Linked DNA regions of Chlorogloeopsis sp. ULAP01. The main gene of each other region encodes a partner of the protein of the gene in region 2 in a complex. Links are inferred from orthologs where the notes say so. Each region holds a gene or a part of one and is shown on either strand. Other genes may lie near its edges. The genes, in order: accD and QUB80_RS27215.

What was found.
Region 1: the proteins of QUB80_RS27215 (region 2) and accD are in contact, whole or in part, in a solved structure (PDB 8UXZ), measured with the Escherichia coli proteins. The link is inferred for Chlorogloeopsis sp. ULAP01 from one-to-one orthologs.

Annotation. Positions count from the first base shown.
Region 1 is NZ_JAUDRH010000003.1:531,554-534,874, forward strand. Bases 227-3,218 are described here. They hold accD (acetyl-CoA carboxylase, carboxyltransferase subunit beta), read right to left. Parts: upstream 2,207-3,218; coding sequence 1,247-2,206; downstream 227-1,246. Other genes in these bases: QUB80_RS08575 (MFS transporter), read left to right, coding at 227-1,123; QUB80_RS08585 (prepilin peptidase), read right to left, coding at 2,840-3,218. Outside these bases: more of QUB80_RS08575, read left to right, coding at 1-226; more of QUB80_RS08585, read right to left, coding at 3,219-3,321.
Region 2 is NZ_JAUDRH010000016.1:36,806-39,946, reverse strand. Bases 266-3,077 are described here. They hold QUB80_RS27215 (acetyl-CoA carboxylase carboxyltransferase subunit alpha), read left to right. Parts: upstream 266-1,087; coding sequence 1,088-2,068; downstream 2,069-3,077. Other genes in these bases: QUB80_RS27210 (SDR family oxidoreductase), read left to right, coding at 2,445-3,077; QUB80_RS27220 (long-chain acyl-[acyl-carrier-protein] reductase), read left to right, coding at 266-984. In the rest of the region: more of QUB80_RS27220, read left to right, coding at 1-265; more of QUB80_RS27210, read left to right, coding at 3,078-3,141. UniProt on the Escherichia coli protein: Component of the acetyl coenzyme A carboxylase (ACC) complex. First, biotin carboxylase catalyzes the carboxylation of biotin on its carrier protein (BCCP) and then the CO(2) group is transferred by the carboxyltransferase to acetyl-CoA to form malonyl-CoA.

The DNA.
Region 1 (3,321 bases), on a different replicon or contig from region 2:
GATTCTAGTAGCGGGGATTGCAGCTTTCAGTTGGGGATTAATGAATTCTCAGCAGTTAGTAGTATTGACGCTTTTAATCGTTCTATTCAGCCATTTATGCGGAGGGCTGGGAAGCGCTTCGTGGTTGAGTTGGATGGCAATGCTAGTTCATCGGCGGTTGCGGGGACGGTATTTTGGTATCCGCAACAGTCTTGTTAGCCTCACGAATTTAATTTGCGTACCTTTAGCCGGGGTGGCAGTCTCCACGTGGCGTGGTGGCACTCTCCAAGGTTATGGAGTGGTGCTATTTATCGGAATTTTATCGGGAATTGCCAGCTTGGGATGTCAGTACTTTAAAGTGGATGTAAATCCCCAAGAGCAAAACACTTATTCTACAAAGATTTTTCCTGAAAAAGCAGTTGATTTAGATCCAAATAATTTAGATACCACAAGCGATTGCCAACCAACAATTGACAACCCAGTGCCTGAAATTAATCCTTGGCAAAATATTCTTAAAGACACTAACTTTTTAATATTTCTGCTTTACTTCAGTTTCTGGATGTTTGCTGTGAACCTTAGCGCCCCTTTCTTTAACCTCTATATGCTCGACACGCTTGATATAGATGTTAGTTGGGTGACACTCTACAGTAGCGTTCAGGCGGCAGCAAATATGTTAATGCTAATTGTGTGGGGTAAGCTAGCAGACAGAATCGGCAACCGTCTCATTCTCTTCTTTGTTGGTATCTTATTTGCGATCGCGCCCCTATTATGGTTAGGCATTAGCCATAATTCTCTCAGCTTGTGGTTTTGGCTGCCAATGTTACACATTTTCCTGGGCGGAACCGGAGCAGCAATTGATTTGTGCGGCAACACCATGCAATTAGAGGTTGCACCAGTCAAAAATCAATCTATATATTTTGCCACAATCGCCGCCGTTGCTGGTTTCTGTGGCGCTTTCGGTACAACTCTAGGTGGTTTGATCATCCAAAATACTTACTTCGGAGGTTTAGCGGGTTTATTTGCCCTTTCAACCATGTTCCGAATTCTTGCACTTTTACCTCTAATGTTTGTACAAGAAGCACGGGGACAATCTTTTCTTCAGACTTTTCAAGGATTGCGGCAAGTTCGCAAAAAGTTAGCTTGAAGTTAGGGGAGCCAGCGCCGTGCGGAGACTCCGCTCTGTTAAGGTGCCTGGCGTGCTAGGGGCTAGAAACTAGGAGCTAAGAAGACGCGGAGAGAGAATTCCCCGTGTCCCCGTGTTCTCTTCCTACTCAGCAGCAGTAGAACTTAGACTCATAGTCTTTTCCCACAAAACCATGTTATTAGTTGTGGTAACTGTGGAGGGCTGATGTAAGGCTATCAATTGTGCCAGAGTTTGCTTCAATTCTGTCCGAGGCACAATCTCATCTACAAAGCCGTGTTGGAGCAAATCTTCAGCAGTTTGGAAATCATCTGGCAGTTTTTCTCTTAAAGTTTGCTCAATGACTCGCCTACCCGCAAAACCAATAGTGGCTTTGGGTTCTGCCAAAATGATATCGCCTAACATTGCAAAACTAGCAGTAACGCCGCCTGTAGTCGGATTGGTTAATACAGGAATGTACAATAGCCGTGCTTCTTGATGGCGTTGTAGAGCTGCGGAGATTTTTGCCATCTGCATCAGCGAGAGCATTCCTTCTTGCATCCTGGCTCCGCCAGAGGTACAAACTATCACCACAGGATACCGTCGCTGAGTAGCTTGTTCAATTAAGCGGGTGAGCTTTTCTCCCACGACGGAACCCATGCTACCACCCATAAATCGGAAGTCCATCACGCCCAGGGCAATAGGCAAACCATTAATTTCACCCAAACCTGTTTTTACGGCGTCTACTAAGCCAAGTTTTTCTTGCGTTTCCCGGAGACGATCGCTATAGGCTTTGCGATCGCGAAATCCCAAAGGATCGGCAGGGCGTAAATGCTCATCCATCGCTCTCCACGTACCAGGATCGATGAGTTGGCGGATACGTTCATCACTATCAACTCGATTATGATGTTCGCATTCCGTGCATACCATTAAATTGGTTTTCAGGTCTTTAGTATATGTTAAGACACCACACTGAGGACATTTATGCCACAGCCCATCAGCAATTTCACGCTCTTGACGTTCGAGGCTGATAGCACCAGATTTACGTCGATTGGCAAACCAATCAAATAAAGACTTTAAACCACGTGTTTCTTCGTTATTCGCCATTTGTTTTTTATGCAAGTGAATAGTATGTCAAACGTAGGTTAATGTAATTGGCGGTCAAATTTTTCTTCTAACCGATTCAGACCTTATTTTGCATCTTTGGTTGCCAGCTTAACGAAAATACGTAAACCAATTCAAGTCCGTTGTTCTGATTCTAGGGAAATTAATAGCAGCAACGCAGGCAATATATCCTTGAAAAGTAGTTGCAAAGCTGCTGGCATAACAGCCCCAAAATAGAACTTCACCCCCCAATCAATAAATTACTTGTTGTTGTGTCATTAGTTGCGCTCGGCAGGTTGTGTCGAGTCAGAAGCGATCGCTGCATCAGTTCCACTTGCCAGTATGCTCTCGTTATTTCAGAGGGTAATCCAAGTCACAAGATTATGTTAACAGAAGTTTAATGACATAAGAGGTAATGAAACTTACAGTTGTATGTTGTTTGCAAAGGAAGAGAGGAAGACGCAAGAACGTGGAGAGTGGGGAATTAGGCTTGAGGATTAGGAATTTCTCTTTCCCAGGCTGGCAGCCCAGGAAAGCATTGATTGAGATCACGAGGCGGAGCCTCCCAGTTTCCATCACCATGCAGAGTATGGTAATGAGAAATTTTTTGTTCCCTGATTCCCTGTCCCCTATTTATCAACTCCCATGAAAAAATAATTGCAGATAGGTAGACAAAATTGCCTCGCCACCAAACACAACAATTAAGGCTCCTGAAGCAAGGAAAGGGCCAAAAGGCATCTTTTGTCCCCATTTTTGAGGCAGTGTTGGGCGGGGATTTTGACTGGTAATTTGATGCGACTGTCTTGAGATTGAAGCGTGAGCGCCATGCCGCGATAAGAAAATTGCACCACCACCCACCAATGCTCCCAAAAAACAAGCCACAAAAGCAGCTAAGAGCAAATGCTTCCAACCTAACCATGCTCCCATCATTGCTGCTAGTTTCGCGTCGCCTCCACCCATTGCTGTTTTACCAAAGACAATAGAACCAACAGTGGCGATCGCATTAAACAGCCATAATCCCAGCACAGCTCCTGATATTGCTGTCATTGAGTGATTTGCCCATCCCACCCATCTAGTTTCTGACAGAAAACCAACTATCATCTGAAATGCTATCCCCA
Region 2 (3,141 bases):
CACGCGCAGTCGGTAGCCAGAGAATTAGGCTATCCAGAATATGCTGATCAAGGTTTAGATTTTTGGTGCAGTGCTCCGCCCCAAATAGTCGATCACATTACCGTTACTAGCGTCACTGGGCAAAAAATCGAAGGTAAGTATGTAGAATCTTGCTTTTTACCAGAAATGCTGGCAAATCGCCGGATCAAAACAGCGACGCGTAAAATTCTCAACGCTATGGCTCATGCTCAAAAGCACGGAATCGACATCACGGCTTTGGGCGGCTTTTCTTCGATTATTTTTGAAAATTTTAAGTTAGAGCAGTTCCGGCAAGTCCGCAACATCAAACTGGAATTTGAACGCTTCACTACAGGGAATACTCATACAGCTTATATTATCTGTAAGCAAGTTGAGGAAGCCTCAAAACAATTAGGAATTAACCTATCGCAAGCAACTGTTGCTGTTTGTGGTGCAACCGGAGATATTGGCAGTGCTGTCTGTCGTTGGTTGGATGCGAGAACCGATGTTAAAGATCTATTATTGATCGCTCGTAACGAGGAACGACTCATAAATTTACAAGCAGAACTTGGGCGTGGGAAAATCCTGGCTTTGGAAGAAGCTCTACCCCTGGCTGATATTGTAGTTTGGGTTGCTAGTATGCCTAAAGGTGTAGAAATTGACCCCAACTCATTAAAGCAACCTTGTTTGCTAATTGATGGAGGCTACCCGAAAAATCTGGCTACTAAACTTCAGCATCCTGGTGTTTATGTCCTCAATGGTGGGATTGTAGAACATTCTCTTGATATTGACTGGAAAATTATGCAAATTGTCAATATGGATGTTCCGGCGCGTCAGTTATTTGCTTGTTTTGCAGAATCAATGCTATTGGAGTTTGAGAAGTTGTATACGAACTTCTCTTGGGGACGCAATCAGATTACTGTAGAGAAGATGGATCATATAGGTCAGGTGTCGGTAAAACACGGCTTTAGACCGCTGCTAGTTTAGAAATTTTGTTAGTAGATAGTAGTTAGTAGATTATTTACGATTAACCACTATCCACTATCCATTCCCCACTCTCGAACACTCAACTCCTATACAAGTCAGTAAAATGGCAACTACTGAGCGTAAACCACTACTATTGGATTTTGAAAAGCCACTGGCAGAACTTGCAAACCGGATTGATCAAATCCGTAAACTTGCAGAAGAAAATGGCGTCGATGTTTCTAGTCAAATTCGTCAATTGGAAGCACGTGCCATGCAACTGCGTGAGGAAATTTTTACTAGTCTATCTCCGTCTCAACGACTGCAAGTCGCTCGTCATCCCCGCCGTCCAAGTACTCTAGATTACATTCAAACTATCACTGATGAATGGTTTGAGCTGCATGGCGATCGCAATGGTTCTGACGATCCGGCTTTGATTGGTGGTGTGGCTCGCTTGGCAGGACAACCTGTGGTCATGTTGGGACATCAAAAGGGGCGCGACACAAAAGATAATATTGCCCGTAACTTTGGGATGGCGACTCCTGGTGGTTATCGCAAGGCAATGCGGTTAATGGAACACGCCAATAAGTTCGGGATGCCTATTTTGACTTTTATTGACACACCTGGAGCTTTACCCACAGTAGTCGCTGAAAGACAAGGCGCAGGAGAAGCGATCGCCTACAATCTGCGCGAGATGTTTTGCTTAGATGTACCAATTATTTGCACAGTGATTGGTGAAGGCGGATCTGGGGGAGCCTTAGGTATTGGAGTCGGCGATCGCGTTTTGATGTTTGAACACTCCGTTTATACCGTCATTACTCCGGAAGCTTGTGCAGCTATTTTGTGGAAGGACGCTAGCAAAGCTCCGCAAGCAGCAGCAGTCTTGAAAATGACTTCCTATGATTTGAAAAACTTAGGCATTATCGATCAGATATTGTCTGAACCTATTGGTGGTGCTCATTCCGAACCACTCAAAGCTGCTCAAGCTCTCAAAAGTGCTTTGTTAGACAACTTGGAGGAACTAGGGCGCTTAACTCCTACAGAACGTCGCCAACTCCGGTACGAGAAATTCCGCAAAATGGGTGTTTTTACTGAAGTTGCTCACTGATAGCATTCAAAACTATTGATTAGCATATTAGCAATGCTATAATTGCCTGTGGCACTGTAAAGATTTTTAACAATCTTTAAGAGTCATAGGCGTTTGCAATTTTTGCAAATCGACTCAAATTAACGAGTGATTTGTAATGTATTTATGAGAAAACCACGGGCGCAACCTTGCTTCCAAGACATACATTCTTATATGAGTCTTGGAAAAGCTTAATTAGTTGTATCCTATAGTATTCCCACCTTGGCTATGGAGTTTAGCACTTGTCCAAGCAAATTAATCTAATTTTAAGGTTTGCTTAATCTAGAGCAGCAAATCGAGAAGTTTGAGTATAAAGCTATGGCGATGCAGTTTCGTCTGCCAAAAATTGGAAAAGAGCATGAGTTTTGAGCAAAAACAACGCGCCCTAATAACAGGGGCAAGTAGTGGGATTGGCAAAGCAACTGCTTTGGCTTTTGCTAAAGCAGGGGTAGATGTAGCTCTAATTGGTCGTTCTGTTGACAAGTTAGAAGCAACAGCACAAGCAGCTAGGCACGCAGGAGTAAAAGCGAAAGCTTATTCTTTGGATCTAGCTTGTGTATCCCAAATTCAAGAAAAAATACAAAATATCAACCGTGACTTTGGGGATATAGATATTTTGGTAAACAACGCCGGTATAGGTTACACCGCAAGCTTAAGTGAAACTTCCTTATCTGATTGGCAGCAGGTGATGGATTTAAATCTTACCAGTGTGTTTCAGTGTATTATGGGAGTTCTGCCGGGAATGCGCGATCGCAACAGAGGTACGATCATTAACGTTGCGTCAATAGCAGGCAAACAAGCTTTTCCTGGATGGGGAGCCTACTGTGTTAGTAAAGCTGGTTTAATTGCTCTTTCTCAAACCTTGGCACAAGAAGAACGTCCCCACGGCATCCGCGTTACTACTGTTTGTCCTGGTGCTGTCAATACCGAACTTTGGGATCAAGAAACTGTAAACGTCAACTTTGACCGCTCAAAAATGTTAACTCCAGAAATAGTCGCTCAATCGATTGTATATGCTGCATTGCTACCACAGCAGGCAGTAATTGATGAGTTAA